DNA from 2 places in the Hydrogenophaga sp. T2 genome. Region 2 is predicted to be linked to the other one. Evidence: riboswitches for the same ligand, from Rfam matches in the RefSeq annotation. Region 2 holds a riboswitch; the other holds the start of a gene.
What was found. Region 2 has a riboswitch for glycine ahead of gcvT (glycine cleavage system aminomethyltransferase GcvT). Riboswitches for the same ligand answer to the same signal wherever they lie in the genome.
Positions count from the first base shown of each region.

Region 1: another riboswitch for glycine. It lies ahead of WDZ95_RS04235 (D-amino acid dehydrogenase); the one in region 2 lies ahead of gcvT (glycine cleavage system aminomethyltransferase GcvT).

Region 1 is NZ_JBBHZJ010000002.1:134,432-143,497, forward strand. Features, by position in the region: gene WDZ95_RS04210 (penicillin acylase family protein) at 1-1,418, shown strand, start outside; gene WDZ95_RS04215 (CaiB/BaiF CoA transferase family protein) at 1,448-2,677, shown strand; gene WDZ95_RS04220 (LysR family transcriptional regulator) at 2,685-3,584, opposite strand; gene WDZ95_RS04225 (Bug family tripartite tricarboxylate transporter substrate binding protein) at 3,721-4,719, shown strand; gene WDZ95_RS04230 (M20 aminoacylase family protein) at 4,719-5,924, shown strand; glycine riboswitch at 6,036-6,148, shown strand; gene WDZ95_RS04235 (D-amino acid dehydrogenase) at 6,204-7,475, shown strand; gene WDZ95_RS04240 (WbqC family protein) at 7,504-8,208, shown strand; gene WDZ95_RS04245 (class I SAM-dependent methyltransferase) at 8,195-8,818, shown strand; gene WDZ95_RS04250 (formyltransferase family protein) at 8,815-9,066, shown strand, end outside.
Region 2 is NZ_JBBHZJ010000004.1:491,976-501,041, reverse strand. Features, by position in the region: gene gcvP (aminomethyl-transferring glycine dehydrogenase) at 1-2,898, opposite strand, end outside; gene gcvH (glycine cleavage system protein GcvH) at 2,927-3,298, opposite strand; gene gcvT (glycine cleavage system aminomethyltransferase GcvT) at 3,330-4,454, opposite strand; glycine riboswitch at 4,509-4,612, opposite strand; glycine riboswitch at 4,626-4,721, opposite strand; gene WDZ95_RS12610 (hypothetical protein) at 4,756-5,262, opposite strand; gene WDZ95_RS12605 (FAD-dependent oxidoreductase) at 5,406-7,091, opposite strand; gene WDZ95_RS12600 (SDR family oxidoreductase) at 7,228-8,010, shown strand; gene WDZ95_RS12595 (EamA family transporter) at 8,011-8,952, shown strand; gene WDZ95_RS12590 (acyl-CoA thioesterase) at 8,949-9,066, shown strand, end outside.

The DNA.
Region 1 (9,066 bases), on a different contig from region 2:
GCTACCTGCTGGACGGCCAGCCGCGCGACATGGTGGCCAAGGCGGTGCGCTACCGCGTCAAGGGCGAGGACGGCCAGGTGAGCGAGAAGACGCACACCGTGTGGAACACGCACTACGGGCCGGTGCTCGCCATCCCGCGCGCGGGCCTGAACTGGACCGCCGAGCGCGCCTACGCGCTGCAGGACGCCAACGCCGGCGGCCTGCGCAGCACCGAAACCTACCTGGGCTTTGCGCGCGCGCGCAGCGTCGACGACCTGCGCCAGGCGCTGGGCAACCTGGGCACGCCCTGGGTCAACACCATCGCGGCCGACCGCCACGGCCAGGCCTTCTACGCCGACATGAGCGTGGTGCCCGACGTGGACGCCGCGCAGCTGCAGCGCTGCGCCCCGAGCCGCGCGGCCGCGGCCGTGCTGCCGGCCGCGGGCCTGGTGGTGCTCGACGGCTCGCGCAGCGACTGCAACTGGAAGAAGGACCCGGCCTCGCCCGTGCCCGGCCTCACGCCGCCCGCGCGCCTGGCCGCGGTGAAGCGGACCGACTGGGTGCACAACAGCAACGACAGCTTCTTCTACACCCACCCCGCGGTGAGCTGGCCCGCGATCTCGCCGCTGGTGGGCGACGACGTGCTGCGCCGCCCGCGCACGCGCTCGGGGCTGATCGAGATCCCCGAGATGATCGGCAAGGGCAAGGTCACGCTCACGGGCATTCAGGCCCAGCTGTTCGAGAACCGCAACCTCATGGCGCGTCTGGTGCTGCCCGACCTGCTCGAGGGCTGCAAGGCGCTCGCCAACCCCGCGGCCGACCTGCGCGAGGGCTGCGCCGCGCTGCAGGCCTTTGCCCGCGGCGGCTACCGCAACGACGCCAGCGCGCGCGGCGCCCACCTGTTCCGCGAGTTCTGGCGCACGGCGAGCACCCTGCCCGGCGTGTACCGCGTGCCCTACGACAAGGCGCGCCCGGTGGACACGCCCAGCGGCCTGCGCCTGGCCGACGCGGCGACCGCGGCCAAGGTGTGGGACGCGCTGGCCGGCGCGGTGAAGAAGGTGCGCGACGCCGGCTTCGCACCGGATGCCGAGCTCGGCGCGGTGCAGCGCGCGGTGTTCAGCGACGCGGCGATCCCGGTGCACGGCGGCGACGAGATCGAGGGCACGCTCAACAACATCGGCGACCGCGCGCGCCCGGGCATCTCGCCGCGCGGCCTGCGCATCGACTACGGCACCAGCTACGTGCAGACCGTGACCTTCGACGAGCGCGGCCCGGTGGCCCAGGCCCTGCTCACCTACGGCCAGAGCACCAACCCCGCCTCGCCGCACCAGACCGACCAGCTGCGCCTGTACGCGGCCAAGCAGTGGCCCACGCTGCCCTTCCACCCCGAAGACGTGGCGCGCGAGCGCGTGGGCGAGCCGCTGGTGCTCAAGCGCTGATCGGGCGCCGGCTGGGGGACACTACGGCCATGTCCGACACGACCGCTTCCGCCCCCCAGCCGCCCCTGCCGCCCGCCGCGCTCGCGGGCCTCAAGGTGATCGAACTCGGCCAGCTCATCGCCGGCCCCTTCGCCGCCAAGACCCTGGCCGATTTCGGCGCCGAGGTGATCAAGGTGGAGGCGCCCGGCACGGGCGACCCGCTGCGCCAGTGGCGCCTGCTCAAGGACGGCACCTCGGTCTGGTGGCAGGTGCAGTCGCGCAACAAGCGCTCGCTCGCGCTCGACCTGCGCCAGCCCGAGGCGCAGGACGTGGTGCGCCGGCTCGCGCAGGAGGCCGACGTGCTGATCGAGAACTTCCGCCCCGGCGCCATGGAAGGCTGGGGCCTCGGACCCGATGAGCTGCTGGCGCTCAACCCGCGGCTGATCGTGCTGCGCATCAGCGGCTACGGCCAGAGCGGCCCCTACCGCGAACGCCCGGGCTTCGGCGTGGTGGCCGAGGCCATGGGCGGGCTGCGCCACCTCACGGGCGAGCCCGGGCGCACGCCGGTGCGCGTGGGCGTGAGCATCGGCGACACGCTGGCCGCGCTGCACGGCGTGATCGGCATCCTGCTCGCGCTGCAGCACCGCCACGCGAGCGGGCGCGGCCAGGTGATCGACGTGGCGCTCTACGAAGCGGTGTTCAACTGCATGGAGAGCCTGCTGCCCGAGTACAGCGCCTTCGGTGCGGTGCGCGGGCCCGCGGGCAGTGCGCTGCCGGGCATCGCGCCCACCAACGCCTACCGCTGCCGCGACGGCGGCTACGCGATCATCGCGGGCAATGGCGACAGCATCTTCCGCCGCCTCATGAAGGTGATCGGCCGCGACGACCTCGCGGCCGACCCCGCGCTGGCCGACAACGCGGGCCGCGTCAAGCGCGTGGACGAACTCGACGCGGCCATCGGCGACTGGGCCGCCGAGCGCAGCGTCGACGAGGTGCTCGCCGCGCTCGATGGCGCCGCGGTGCCTGCGGGCCGCATCTACACCATCGCCGACATCGCGGCCGATCCGCACTACCAGGCGCGCGGCATGCTGCAGCAGATCCGCCTGGACGACGGCAGCGCCCTCACGGTGCCGGGCATCGTGCCCAAGCTCTCGGCCACGCCCGGCGGGCACCGCCGCAACGCGCCCGCGCTGGGCCAGGACAGCGACGCGGTGCTGCGCGAGATCGGCCTGAGCGACGCGCAGATACGGGCCTTGAAGGACCGCGGCATCGTGCAGTGAGGCGGGCTCAGTCCACCATGCGCTGCGCCACGAACTCGCGCAGGATGGCCATCACCGGCGCTTCGCTGCGGCCGGCCAGCGTCACATAGGCGAAGCGCGCCGTGGCGCGCAGCGCCGGGCGCACCGGCAGCACCGCGAGCGCGCCCGCGGCCATGCGCTCGCGCGCCGTGGCCAGCACACCCAGCAACACGGTGTCGGTGCGCTCGACCACGTCGATCATGCTTTCCACGTCGTCGCATTCGAGCGTGACGATGCGGGCCGGCAGGGCGCGCCCGCCGTACTGCGCCGCGAGCTGGCGCGCCACCTCGTGCGACAGCGGCGTGGACGCGATCGGGTAACGCAGCACGTCGTCGAGCGTGACCGTGCGCTGCGCGAGCAGCGGGTGCCCCGCGCGCACGATCCAGCCGCCCTGCATCTCGGCCACGGGCTCGATGTTGAGATCGGGCTCGGGCGGCACCGCGCGCATGTCCACGATCAGCGCGTCGAGCTCGCGCGTGCGCAGCTTCACGAGCTGCAGCTCGGTGGGCGCGCGCACGACGCGCACGCGCACCTGCGGGTGGTGCTGCGCCATGTGGCACATCAGCGGCGTCATCAGCAGGGCGCCCGGCCCCGAGCCCAGGCCCACGCGAACCGCGCCCGCATTGGCCTGTCGCATCAGCTCGGCGCCGCGGCGCAGCTCCGAGGCCTCGAGCACGATGCGCCGCGCGCGCTCCACCACCTGACGGCCCAGCGGCGTGAGCTCGTTGCGCTTGCCCACACGGTCCAGCAGCCGCCCGCTCACCTCGTCCTCGAGCGACTGGATGCTGCGGCTCAGTGCCGATTGCGTGAGGTGCAGCCGCTCGGCCGCGCGGCTGAACGAGCCGGTTTCGGCCACGGCCAGGAAGTGTTCGAGGTGGCGGATGTTCATGCGGGGCCCCGGTCAAGCGAATGCGCTTCTTGAATCATTATCAAGAAAATAATGCATTGGACACATGGTAGGGCGCTGCCTAGCATGCCGCTCACCTGCTCATCGGACAGGCAACCCGCCCACACCCCCCACCGCCATGACCGCCTGCAAACGCACCTTCCTCCGCCGCACCGCGGCCGTTCTGGCCGGCCTCGCGCTGACCGGCGCCGCCCTCGCCCAGACCTTCCCCTCGCGCCCCGTGACGCTGCTCGTGCCCTACCCGGCCGGTGGTGTGTCCGACGTGATCGCGCGCACCCTGAGCGGCACGCTGGCCAGGCACCTGGGCCAGCCCGTGGTGGTGGAGAACCTGGGCGGCGCCAGCGGCGGCATCGCGGCGCAGAAGCTGCTCAACAGCCCGGCCGACGGCCATGTGATCTTCCAGGGCTCGCCCAACGAACTGGTGCTCGCGCCGCTCTCGGCCTCGGCGCTCAAGTACAAGAGCGAAGACTTCCGCCTGGTGCAGATGATCACTGTGAACCCGATGGCGGTGTTCGCGCGCAAGGACCTGCCCGCGAACAACGGCGACGAGTTGCTGGCCTTCGCCCGCAAGAGCGCGGCCGAGGGCCGGCCCCTGACCTTCGCCAGCGTGGGCCCGGGCTCCATGTACCACCTGCTCGGCGAGCACCTGGCCAAGCTCACCGGCATCGCCATGACCCACGTGCCCTACAAGGGCAGCGCGCCCGCGTTCCAGGACATCATGGGCAGCCAGGTCGACTTCTTCATCACGCCCTACGGCAAGGGGCAGATCGGCATGGTCAGCGAGGGCAAGCTCAAGGTGGTGGGCGTGCTCTCGGCCGAACCCCAGGACGCGTTCAGGAACGCCGCGCCGCTGAGCGCCTCGCCCGGGCTCAAGGGCTTCGTGTTCGACACCTGGTCGGGCTACTTCGTGCGCAAGGACACGCCCGAGCCCGTCGTGCAGGCGCTGCACAAGGCGCTCAGCGAGGTCGCCAACGACCCCGAGATCCGCGCCGCGCTCGAAGCCCAGGCCATGGTGGTTCCGCGCCCGCAGCCGCTCGCGGCCGTGGCCCGGGTGTACGCGGACAACACGGAGAAGTACCGCGCCATCGCCAAGTCCATCCACCTGCAGGCGCAGTGATGGCGGCCGTCGCAGAGGCCGGCGCGCCCTACCTCGCGCAGGCGATGTCGGCGCGCATCGGCGAGTTCATCCGCCTGCGCCGCGACATCCACGCCCACCCCGAGCTCGCGTTCCAGGAGCACCGCACCGCGGCCCTGGTGGCCGACAAGCTGCGCGCCTGGGGCTACACCGTGCACACCGGCATCGGCGGCACCGGTGTGGTGGGCGTGCTGCGGCGCGGCCAGGGCACACGCCGCCTGGGCATTCGCGCCGACATGGACGCGCTGCCCATCGCCGAAGCCCCGGGCCGCGAATGGGGCAGCCGGCGCGCGGGCCTGATGCACGCCTGCGGCCACGACGGCCACACCGCGACGCTGCTCGCGGCGGCGCGCTTCATCGCCGAAGACCTGGACTTCGACGGCACGCTGCACCTGATCTTCCAGCCCGCCGAAGAAGGTGCGGCGGGCGCGCAGGCCATGATGCGCGACGGCCTGTTCGAGCGCTTTCCCTGCGACGCGGTGTACGCGCTGCACAACATCCCCGGCATCGAGGCCGGCCACTTCCACTTCCGCACCGGGGCCAGCATGGCTTCGAGCGACAACGTCACCATCCGGCTGCAGGGCGTGGGCGGTCACGGCGCGATGCCGCAGACCACCGCCGACACCGTGGTGGCCGCGGCGGCCGTCGTCACCGCGCTGCAGACCGTGGTCTCGCGCAACGTGGACCCGCTGCACAGTGCGGTGGTCACGGTGGGCGCGCTGCACGCGGGCCAGGCCAACAACGTGATTCCCGAGGAGGCCACGCTCGAGCTCAGCGTGCGCGCGCTCGACCGCGAAGTGCGCGCGCTGCTGCGCGAGCGCATCACCGAACTGGTGCAGCTGCAGGCCGCGAGCTTCAAGGTGAAGGCCCTGATCGACTGGCGCGAGGGCTATCCCGTGCTCGTGAACACGCCCGCCGAAACCCGGCTCGCCGCCGGGTTGGCGCGCGAGCTGTTCGGCGCAGCGCGCGTGAACACCGAGGCCGCGCCGCTCACCGCGAGCGAAGACTTCGCCTTCATGCTCGAAGCCGTGCCCGGCTGCTACGTGTTCGTGGGCAACGGCGGCCCCGGCACGCCGGGCGCCTGCTCGGTGCACAACCCGGGCTACGACTTCAACGACGCGATCATCGAACCCGGCGCGCAACTGTGGACACGGTTGGTGGCCGATTACCTGAAGGCGTCTGGCTGATCTCACGCGCACCGCATTTCCCCGCACGGACCGGGAGAGCCCGCGCCCCCCGGCGCGGCGCCGAAGGAGCAACCGCCCCGGAAACTCTCAGGCCCCAGGACCGGCCCGTGCGCTCAACACTCTGAAGAGTTGCCGCGCTTCGTCAGCCGGCACACCGAAGGAGCAAGCCCCGCCGCGGCCCGCGCGCAGGGTGAATCTCTCAGGTACCGGACAGAGGGGGCGCAGACCGCGCGGTTGCGCGGTCTGCCCACATCCTCGTCCGACGCCTGGAGCGCATCCATGAAATCCTTTGCCGTCATCGGTGGTGGCATCACCGGCATCACCACCGCCTACGCCCTGGCCCGCCGCGGCTTCGCCGTCACGCTCTTCGAGCGGCACCGCTACGCCGCGATGGAGACCTCGTTCGCCAACGGCGGCCAGCTCTCGGCCTCGAACGCCGAGACCTGGACCCATCCCTCCACCCTGCTCAAGGGCCTCAAGTGGATGCTGCGCCAGGACGCACCGCTGCTCGTGAACCCGCGGCCGGGCTGGCACAAGCTGTCTTGGTTCGCGGAATTCATCGCCAGCATCCCGCGCTACGAGGCCAACACCATCGAGACCACGCGGCTGGCGATCGCCGCGCGCGCGCACCTGTTCGACTGGGCCGAGCGCGAGGGCATCGACTTCGACCACCGCCGCGAAGGCATCCTGCACATCTACCGCGACCGCCAGGGCTTCGAACACGCAGGCCGCGTGTCGCGCCTGCTCGCCGCAGGCGGCCTGCAGCGCCGCGCCGTGACGCCCGAGGAGATGCGCGCCATCGAGCCCACGCTGGCCGGCACCTACCACGGCGGCTACTACACCGAAAGCGATTCCACCGGCGACATCCACCGCTTCACGCAAGGCCTGGCCGCGGCCTGCGAGCGCCTGGGCGTGCGCACCGTGTACGGCCGCGAGGTGCGTTCGCTGCGCAGCGACGACCGCCGCGCCACGGTGACGCTGGCCGGCGAACACGGCCACGAGGAACACGCCTTCGACGCGCTCGTGGTCTGCGCGGGCGTGAACAGCCGCGCGCTCGCGGCGCAGCTCGGCGATCGCATCAACGTGTACCCGGTCAAGGGCTATTCGATCACGGTGAACCTCACCGACGAGGCCAGCCGCGCCGCCGCGCCCACGGTGAGCCTGCTCGACGACGAGACCAAACTCGTGACCAGCCGCCTCGGCCCCGACCGCTTCCGCGTGGCGGGCACGGCCGAGTTCAACGGCTTCAACCGCGACATCCGCGCCGACCGCATCCGCCCGCTGGTGGACTGGGTGCAGCAATGCTTCCCCGGCGTGAGCACGCGCCAGGTGGTGCCCTGGGCCGGCCTGCGGCCCATGATGCCGGACATGATGCCGCGCGTGGGCCGCGGCCGCCGCGCCAACGTGTTCTACAACACCGGCCACGGCCACCTGGGCTGGACGCTCAGCGCGGCCACGGCCGACCTGCTGGGCGAGCTCGTGAGCGGCAGCGCGCGCGCGGGCGGGCGGCCGCTGGCGCACCCGCTCGAGCCGGCGCGGCGCGCGGGCTGAGGCCACGCAGACCTGCAACAATGCGCCGGTGAAAAAGGTCGCCATCGTCCAGTCCAACTACATCCCCTGGAAGGGCTACTTCGACCTCATCGCCTCGGTCGACGAGTTCGTGCTGTACGACGACATGCAGTACACGCGGCGCGACTGGCGCAACCGCAACCGCATCAAGACACCGCAGGGCCCGCAGTGGCTCACGGTGCCGGTGCGGGCGAGCGGGCGCTACCACCAGGCCATCCGCGAGACCGAGATCGACGGCACCGAATGGGCCGCCGACCACTGGCGCGCGCTCACGCTCAACTACCGGCGCGCGCCGCACTTCGAGGCCATCGCGGCCTGGCTCGAGCCGATCTACCTCGGCGCGCCGCACACGCACCTGTCGGCGCTCAACCGGCAACTGATCGAGGCCGTGTGCGCCTACCTGGGCATCACCACCGTGCTGCGCAACTCGTGGGACTACACGCTGGCCGAGGGCAAGAGCGAGCGCCTGGCCGACCTGGTGCGCCAGGCCGGCGGCACCGACTACGTGTCGGGCCCGGCCGCGCGCGACTACCTCGACGAGGCCGTGTTCACCGAACGCGGCCTGCGCGTGCACTGGTTCGACTACGGCGGCTACCCCGCCTACCCCCAGCTCTGGGGCGATTTCGTGCACGAGCTCAGCGTGCTCGACCTGCTGTTCCACTGCGGGCCACAATCGGCCCGTCACATGAAGCACGTGCCCCATGACCGCTCCTGACCTGCTGGCCCCGCTGGCCGGCTACTACGCCGACAAGATCGCGCGCCACGGCCAGACGCCGCAGGGCGTGGACTGGAACGGCGAGCAGGGCCAGTGGCTGCGCTTCGAGCAGTTGCTGCGCGTGGCCGACGGCCTGGCTGCGCCTTCGATCAACGACCTGGGCTGCGGCTACGGCGCGCTGCTCGACTTCCTGGTGGCGCGCGGCCGTGAGGCCGACTACCTGGGCGTGGACGTGGCCGCGCCCATGGTGGCCGCGGCGCGCGAGCGCCACGCGGGCCGCGCGAACGCGCGCTTCATCGAGGCCGCGCGGCCCGACCGCGTGGCCGACGTGGGCCTGGCCAGCGGCATCTTCAGCGTGCGCCTGAACACGCCCGACGAGGCCTGGTTCGAGCACATCGTGGCCACGCTCGACGTGCTGCACGAAACCAGCCGCGCGGGCTTCGCCTTCAACTGCCTCACCAGCTATTCCGACGCCGACAAGATGCGGCCCGACCTTTACTACGCCGACCCCTGCCGCCTGTTCGACCTCTGCAAGCGCCGCTATTCGCGCCAGGTCGCGCTGCTGCACGACTACGGGCTGTGGGAGTTCACCCTCATCGTGCGCCAATGAAGCCCACCCCCCTCATTGCCTTCGTCGACCACGAAATTGGCCACCGCCTGCTGCAGCGGCTGATCGACGAGCACGCGCGGGGCGGCATTGCGCTGGTGGCCGTGGTGACCACGCAGGACAACGGCCAGCGCTGGTGGCCCGGCGTGGCCGGGCTGTGCAAGGCCGCGGGCCTGCCGCTGCACCGCTTCGGCCCCGGCCTGCAACCGCACGATCTGCCCGAGGCCGAGCTGCACCTGCTGCTGAGCTGG
Region 2 (9,066 bases):
CTCGCCCACGGGCACGCAGCTGCAGAACAGGTTGCGGTCGCCGTAGACGTTGTCGACCCGGCCCACGGGCGGCCAGTACTTGTTGTGGCCGCGCGCGTCGAGCGACGCCGCACCGACCTCGCGGCCGTAGGCGTGGGCCCAGTCGCCCTTGAGCAGGCTGGCCGCGGTGTGCGGCGCGTTCTTGAGCGGGTTGTCGTCCTGCGGCCATTCGCCCTGCTCGATGCGCGCGATCTCGCCGCGGATGGCGATCATGGCGTCGATGAAGCGGTCGAGCTCTTCGAGCGTTTCGCTCTCGGTGGGTTCGACCATGAGCGTGTTGGCCACCGGGAAGGACAGCGTGGGCGCGTGGAAGCCGTAGTCGATCAGGCGCTTGGCCACGTCTTCGGCCATCACGCCGCTGCTGTCTTTCAGGTCGCGCAGGTCGAGGATGCACTCGTGCGCCACGTGGCCGTTCGCGCTCGCGTACAGCGTGGGGAAGTGGTCTTTGAGGCGCGCGCTGATGTAGTTGGCCGAAAGGATGGCCGCCTCGGTGGCGCGCTGCAGGCCCTCGGCGCCCATCATGCGGATGTACATCCACGAGATCGGCAGCACCGCCGCGTTGCCCAGCGGCGCCGCGGAAATGGCGCCCACGCCGTTCACCGGCAGGCCGCCGGCCGCGTGGCCGGGCAGGAAGGGCACGAGGTCTTCGACCACGCACACCGGACCCACGCCCGGGCCACCGCCGCCGTGCGGGATGCAGAAGGTCTTGTGCAGGTTGAGGTGGCTCACGTCGCCGCCGAACTCGCCGGGCGCGGCCACGCCCACCAGGGCGTTCATGTTGGCGCCGTCGACATACACGCGCCCGCCGTGGCGGTGCACCAGCGCACACAGCTCTTTCACCTGGGTCTCGAACACGCCGTGCGTGCTGGGGTAGGTGATCATCACCGCGGCCAGGTTCGCGCTGTGCTGTTCGCACTTGGCCTGCAGGTCGGCCAGGTCCACGTTGCCGTTGGCGTCGCACTTGGTGACCACCACCTGCATGCCCACCATCTGCGCGCTCGCGGGGTTGGTGCCGTGCGCGCTGCTGGGGATCAGGCAGACGTTGCGGTGGCCTTCACCGCGCGCGCGGTGGTAGGCCTGGATCACCAGCAGGCCCGCGTACTCGCCCTGCGAACCCGCGTTGGGCTGCAGGCTGATGCCCGCGTAGCCCGTGGCCTCGCACAGCCACTGGCGCAGCTGCTGGTCGAGCAGCGCGTAGCCCTGGCGCTGGTCGGCCGGCGCGAAGGGGTGCACGTGCGCGAACTCGGGCCAGGTGATGGGGATCATCTCGCTGGTCGCGTTGAGCTTCATGGTGCACGAGCCGAGCGGGATCATGCTGCGGTCGAGCGCGAGGTCTTTGTCGGACAGCGCGCGGATGTAGCGCAGCATGCCGGTCTCGCTGTGGTGGCTGTTGAACACCGGGTGCGTGAGGAAGTCGCTGGTGCGGCGCAGTTCGGCGGGGATCAGCGGCTCCACGCCCTTCTCGAAGGCCTCGAAGTCGGGCAGGGCCTGGCCGTCCTTGGCGAAGATGGTCCACAGCAGCGCGATGTCTTCGCGCGTGGTGGTTTCGTCGAGCGTGGCCATCACGTACTCGCCCCAGGCGCGGCGCAGGTTCACACCGTGCGCCACCGCGCGCGCCATGAGCGCCTCGGCCTCGGCCGCGCCCACGTGCAGGCACACGGTGTCGAACACACCCTGCTCGCCATGGTGGGTGTTGGCGTGGCCGAGCTGCGCCAGTCCGCGCGCCAGCACCGCGGTGTAGGCGGCCACGCGCTGCGCGATGCGCTTCAAGCCCTGAGGGCCGTGGTACACGGCGTACATGCTCGCGATCACGGCGGGCAGCACCTGCGCGGTGCAGATGTTGCTCGTGGCCTTCTCGCGGCGGATGTGCTGCTCGCGCGTCTGCAGCGCCAGGCGGTAGGCGGGGTTGCCGTGCGCGTCCACGCTCACGCCCACCAGGCGGCCGGGCAGGCTGCGCTTGTACTCGTCGCGGCAGGCCATGAAGGCCGCGTGCGGGCCGCCATTGCCCATGGGCATGCCGAAGCGCTGCGTGGTGCCGACCACGATGTCGGCGCCCATCTCGGCCGGCGTCTTGAGCAGCGTGAGCGCGAGCAGGTCGGCGGCCATGATGAAGGCCGCGTGTTTGCCGTGCACGGTGGCCGCGTCCTGCGTCCAGTCGTGCAGCCAGCCGCTGGAGGCGGGGTACTGCGCGAGGGCCGCGAAGTAGTCGTCGGCGGCAAGCAGGCGGTCCCATTCCTCGCCCGACATGGCCACGCGCACCTCCAGGCCCAGCGGTGCGGCGCGGGTCTGGATCACCTCGATGGTCTGCGGGTGCGTGTCGCCCGAGACCACGATGGCGTTGCCGCGCGCCTTCACCGAGCGCTTGGCCAGGGTCATGGCCTCGGCCGCGGCGGTGGCCTCGTCGAGCATGGACGCGTTGGCGATGGCCATGCCCGTGAGGTCGGTGACCATGGTCTGGAAGTTCACCAGCGCTTCCATGCGGCCCTGCGAGATCTCGGCCTGGTAGGGCGTGTAGGCGGTGTACCAGGCCGGGTTCTCGAGGATGTTGCGCAGGATCACGCCCGGCGTGTGGGTGCCGTGGTAGCCCTGGCCGATGAAGCTCTTGAGCAGCTTGTTCTGCTGCGCAATGGCCTTGAGCTCCGCCAGCGCCGCGGCCTCGGTCACGGGCGCGGGCAGCTTCATGCCCTGGCTGCGCGCGATGCTGCGCGGCACGATGCTGTCGATCAGCGCGCGGCGCGAGGCCTCGCCGATCACCGACAGCATGTGGGCCTCGTCGGCCTCGGTGAGGCCGATGTGGCGGGCGACGAACTCGCTGGCGTTCTCGAGTTCACCCAGGGGTTTGACGGCGGGCATGAGCATGGCTCGGGCTTTCAGGCAGGGGCGGTGGTCAGTTGTTCGCGGCGAAGGCGTCGTAGGCGGTCTTGTCGAGCAGCGCGTCCACCTGCGAGGCGTCGCTGAGCTGCACCTTGAAGAACCAGCCGGCGCCCAGCGGGTCGCTGTTGGCGAGCGCCGGGTCGGCGCGCAGGGCTTCGTTGACCTCGGTGACGGTACCGCTCACGGGCATGTAGACGTCGGCCGCGGCCTTCACCGACTCGACCACGCCGGCCACGTCTTTCTGGGCAAAGGCCTTGCCCACCTCGGGCAGTTCGACGAAGACCACGTCGCCGAGCGCGTCCTGCGCGTGGTGGGTGATGCCGACCGTGGCGACGTTGCCGTCCACGGTGATCCATTCATGGTCTTCGGTGTACTTGGTGGTCATGAGGAAAGCTCCTGGGGGATGAGGGGAAGGATCAGCCGCGGTGGTAGCGGTTGGGCACGAAGGGCATGGGCGCCACCACCATGGGCACGGCCTTGCCGCGCACCAGCGCGTTCACGCGGGTGCCGGGGGCGGCGAACGCCGGCGGCAGGTAGCCCATGGCGATGGGCTGGTTGATGGTAGGGCCGAGCAGGCCGCTGGTGACTTCGCCCAGTCGCTCGCCCGCTTCGCTCTGCAGTTCGGTGTGCTCGCGCACCGGCACGCGCTCCTGCGCGATCAGGCCCACGCGCACGCGCTCGGGCGGGGCGGTGCCGTCGAGCTGGGCGAGCACGCGCGCAGCGCCCGGGAAGCCGCCCGCGCGCGCGCCGCCGCTGCGGCGCACCTTCTGCATGGCCCAATTCAGGCCGGCTTCCACGGGCGTGGTGGTGGTGTCGATGTCGTTGCCATAGAGGCACAGGCCGGCTTCGAGGCGCAGCGAGTTGCGCGCGCCCAGGCCGATGGGCTGCACCTCGGGCTGCGCGAGCAGCGCGCGCGCGAAGGCCTCGGTGTCGGCCGCGGCCAGCGAGAGCTCGAAGCCGTCTTCGCCGGTGTAGCCGCTGCGCGTGACGAACAGCGGCCGGCCCTGCCATTCGAAGGCCGCGCCGGTCATGAACACCAGCTTTTCCACGCCGGGCAGCAGGCGCTGCAGCGCGGTCACGGCCTGCGGGCCCTGCAGCGCGAGCAGGCCGCGGTCGAATTGGGGTTCGATGGTGCAGCGCTGGCCGATGCGCTGCTGCATGTGCGCGAGGTCGCCGTGCTTGCAGGCGCCGTTGACGATCACGAACAGGTGGTCCTCGCGGTTCACGAACATCAGGTCGTCGACGATGGTGCCCTCGTCGGTGAGCAGCAGGCCGTAGCGCTGCTTGCCCGGCGCCAGGCCGATCACGTCGACCGGCATCAGGCTTTCGAAGGCGGCCGCGGCCTCGGGGCCCGACAGGCGCAGCTGGCCCATGTGCGACACGTCGAACAGGCCGGCGGCGTTGCGCGTGTGCTGGTGCTCTGCCATGAGGCCCGCGGGGTACTGCACCGGCATGCTGTAGCCCGCGAAGGGCACCATGCGCGCACCGAGTTCGAGGTGCAGTGCGTGCAGCGGGGTCTGGAGAAGTTCGGTGGAGGACAAGGCGGACTCGCTGGCAGGGCAGGCCCCTCGCGGGGCGAAACACGGCGTGCCGTGTGCTGCCCCGCTGTCCGCTTTACCTGAGAGATTCACGCGGGCGATGCCGCGCTTGCTCCTTCGGTGGGCCGCATCGTGTGGGGCCTCTCTCCAGGGGGGATCGCCTGCCTTGCGGCGGGCGTTTGCCAGTCCTTTTGCCTGAGCGTTCGGGGCCGTTGCGGCCTCCTGCGCCTTCGGCGGCTCCACGCGGGAGCTCTCTCCTGAGCAACGCCGCGGATTCTAGTGCAGTCGACGCGGGTGGCGTTGCTCAGACCCCGAGCGGGGCCGATTCCGGCAGCAGTTTGGCCAGCCGCGCGCTGACCGCCAGCGCCCGCTCGCGGCCTGCGACGCGCTCGATCTCGGCCAGCATCTCGCGGCCCACGGCGACCATGCTCGGGGCGTCGCGCGCTTCACGGAGTGCGTCGCGCAGGCGCTCGGCCATCTGCCGGTCGCGCGGCGCGAACATGCGGTCCGAGAGATCGAACAGGAACATGCGCGCGCTGGCCAGCGAGCGCGGGCCGCTGAAATCGTCGACCGAGCCCTGCACCGCGAGGCCCGGTGACGGGGCCGGGGCGGGCGGCGGGCGGTCGTCCAGCAGGTAGCCGCCCGCGATCAGCGATTCGACGATGGCCTTGCCGTCGCCGTGGAAGAGGGCATGCAGCGAGGCGGTGGATTTGCGGCCGTCGGCCACGAGCAGGATCGCGCGCTCGCGCTGGCCCAGGGTGCGCTGGCCGGGTTGCAGCTCGGCCCGGCCCTTGTCGGTCTTGTTGAGCATGGGTGTGGCAGGGAGTGCTACGGATGACGCAGCACTCTGCGCAGGCCGCATGACGTTCGCGTGTCATGCGGGCGCAAAAAAGCCGCCCGCAGGCGGCTTTCGCGGAGGGATGTGAACGAACGCACATCCCGCGCCGCGGCGCGTCACATCCCCGCGTAGTTCGGCCCGCCCCCGCCCTCGGGCGTGACCCACACGATGTTCTGCGTCGGGTCCTTGATGTCGCAGGTCTTGCAGTGCACGCAGTTCTGCGCGTTGATCTGCAGCCGGTCGGCGCCGTCCTCGGTCTTGACGTACTCGTACACGCCCGCGGGGCAGTAGCGGCTCTCGGGGCCCGCGTACTTGGCGAGGTTGATCTTCACCGGCACGCCCGCGTCCTTGAGCGTGAGGTGGGCGGGCTGCTGTTCTTCGTGGTTGGTGTTGCTCACGAACACGCTGCTCAGGCGGTCGAAGGTGAGCTTGCCGTCGGGCTTGGGGTAGGCGATCTTTTCGCACTCGGCCGCGGGTTTGAGGTACAGGTGGTCGGCCTTCTCGCGGTGCAGCGACCACGGCGGGCTCTTGAAGCCCAGGCGCGGCAGCAGCCAGTGCTCGATGCCCACCATGAGGCCGCCGATGAGGTTGCCGTACTTGAACCAGCTCTTGAAGTTGCGCGAGCTCTCGAGCTCTTCGCGCAGCCAGCTCCGGTCGAAGGCCGCGGGGTAGGCGGCCAGTTCGTCGTGCTGGCGGCCGGCCTGCACGGCCTCGAAGGCGGCTTCGGCGCAGAGCATGCCGCTCTTGATCGCCGCGTGGCTGCCCTTGATGCGTGCGCCGTTGAGGTAGCCCGCGTCGCAGCCCACCAGCGCGCCACCCGGGAACACCGACTTGGGCAGGCTCATGAGGCCGCCCGTGGTGATGGCGCGCGCGCCGTAGCTCAGGCGCTTGCCGCCTTCGAGGAACTGGCGGATGCGCGGGTGCGTCTTCCAGCGCTGCATTTCCTCGAACGGGCTCAGCCAGGGGTTGCTGTAGTTCAGGCCGGTCACCAGGCCCAGCGTGACCTTGTTGTCCTCGAGGTGGTAGAGGAAGCCACCGCCGTAGGTGTCGTTCTTCATGGGCCAGCCCGCGGTGTGCACCACCAGGCCGGGCTTGTGCTTGGCCGGGTCGATCTCCCAGAGCTCCTTCACGCCGATGGCATAGGCCTGCGGGTCCTTGCCTTCGTCGAGGTGGAACTTGGCGATCAGCTGCTTGCCCAGGTGGCCGCGCGCGCCCTCGGCGAACACGGTGTACTTCGCGTGCAGCTCCATGCCGAGCTGGAAGTTCTCGTTGGGCTGGCCGTCCTTGCCCACGCCCAGGTTGCCGGTGGCCACGCCCTTGACCGAGCCGTCTTCGTTGTAGAGCACTTCGGCGGCCGCGAAGCCGGGGAAGATCTCCACGCCCAGGGCCTCGGCCTGCTGGCCCAGCCAGCGCACCACGTTGCCCAGGCTGATCACGTAGTTGCCGTCGTTGTGGAAGTTGTTCGGGATCAGGAATTTCGGGGTGTCGAAGGCGCCCGTCTCGGTGAGCCAGAGCAGCTGGTCGTCGCTCACGGGCTGGTTCAGCGGCGCGCCATCGGCCTTCCAGTTGGGCAGCAGCTCGGTGAGGGCCCGGGGATCCATCACGGCGCCCGAGAGGATGTGCGCGCCGGGCTCGGAGCCCTTCTCGAGCACGCAGACGTTGACCTCGGCGCCCTTCTCGGCAGCCAGTTGTTTCAGCCGGATCGCGGTGGACAGGCCGGCCGGGCCGCCGCCGACGATCACCACGTCGTATTCCATGGCTTCGCGGGGGCCGTACTGGGCCAGGATCTCGTCTTGCGTCATGGGGTCTCGCTCATAATGGTTGGCACACCCCCCGGATGCCCGCCTTTGCGGCGGCGTTCGTGTGTCCGGGGAGCGCGCATTTTATGCGGCGATGCAATAAATCGAACGGTCGTTCGCATTCCAGAGAGACCTCCCCATGGCGTACACCCTCGACCTGTCCGGCCGCGTGGCCCTGATCACCGGCGCGTCCAGCGGCCTGGGCGCCCAGTTCGCCAAGACGCTGGCGCGCGCCGGCGCGGCCGTGGTGCTGGCCAGCCGCCGCACCGACCGCCTCATGAACCTGCGCGCGCACATCGAGGCCGAGGGCGGCGCGGCGCACGTGGTGGCGCTCGACGTGACCGACCTGGCCTCGATCCGAGCCGCGGTGGCGCACGCCGAGACCGAGGTCGGCCCGATCGACATCCTCATCAACAACTCGGGCGTGAGCACCACGCAGCGCCTGCAGGACGTGGCCGAGGCCGATTACGACTTCGTCTTCGACACCAACACCAAGGGCGCCTTCTTCGTGGCGCAAGAGGTGGGCAAGCGCATGATCGCGCGCGCCAAGGGCGCGGCCCCGGGCAGCTTCGTGGGCGGGCGCATCGTGAACGTCGCGTCCATGGCCGGGCTCAAGGTGCTGCCGCAGATCGGCGTGTACTGCATGAGCAAGGCCGCCGTGGTCCACATGACCAAGGCCATGGCGGTGGAGTGGGGCCGCTTCGGCATCAACGTGAACGCCATCTGCCCGGGCTACATCGATACCGAGATCAACCACGCGCACTGGCAGACCGAGCAGGGCCGCAAGCTGGTGGACATGCTGCCGCGCAAGCGCGTGGGCCAGCCGGCCGACCTCGACGCGCTGCTGGTGATGCTGTGCGCGAACGAAAGCCATTTCGTGAACGGTGCGGTGATCGCGGCCGACGACGGCTTCGGGGTCTGAATGACCGCGCTGGTGGTGCAGCGGCCGGGCGGCCTGCCGCCCGGCATGGTGACGGGTCTGGCCGCGGGCCTGGGCGCGGGCGCCTTCTGGGGTTCGGCCTTCATCGCGCCCGTGATCGTGCCCGAGTTCGGTTCGGTCGACGTCACCGTGGGCCGCTTCCTGGCCTGCGGGCTGCTCTCGCTCCTGCTGCTGCTCTGGGGCGCGCTGCGCGGTGAGGCGCGCTGGCCCACGGCGCCCCAGGCGCGCGCCGCGCTGGGCCTGAGCGTGCTGGGCTACACCGGCTACTACCTGCTGCTGGTGATCGCGATCCAGGCCGCGGGCGCGGCGCTGCCGGTGCTGATCATCGGCACCATCCCGGTGTGGATCATGCTGCTGGGCAAGCCGCAGGGCCTGCGCTGGCGCAGCCTGTTGCCGGGCCTGGTGCTCACGGCCGCGGGCATTGCGCTCATGGTGCGCGCCGACGCGCACGGTGCGGCGGGTGGCGGGGTGGGGTTGTGGCTGGGCGTGCTGTTCGCCGCGCTCGCCGCCGCCGCCTGGACCGCCTTCGGCCTGCTCAACGCGCGCTGGCTCACGCGCCACCCCGAGGTCAATTCCACCGTGTGGGCCAACTGGCTCGGGCTGGCCGCGGGCCTGGGTGCGCTGGCCATCTGGGCGGTGGCGGGCAGCCCGCTCGCCACGCTGCTGGCGCAGCCGCGCCTGGGCCTGTTCGTGGCCGTATGCGCGGTCACCGGCATCGGCTCGGCCTGGATCGCCTCGGTGCTCTGGAACATGGCGAGCCGGCGCCTGAGCGCCAGCCTCGCGGGCCAGCTCATCGTGAGCGAGACCGTGTTCGGCCTGCTCTACAACTTCGTCTGGAACGGGCAGTGGCCCGTGGCCCTGCAGTGGGCCGCGTGCGCGCTGTTCGTTGCCGGCATCCTCGCGTCCATCCGAGCCCACCGATGAAATTCGAACTGCCCGAGAAGAAGAAAGCCGTTCACACCATGCGCATCCCCATCCGCTGGGGCGACATGGACGCCATGGGCCACGTGAACAACACGGTGTACTTCCGCTACCTCG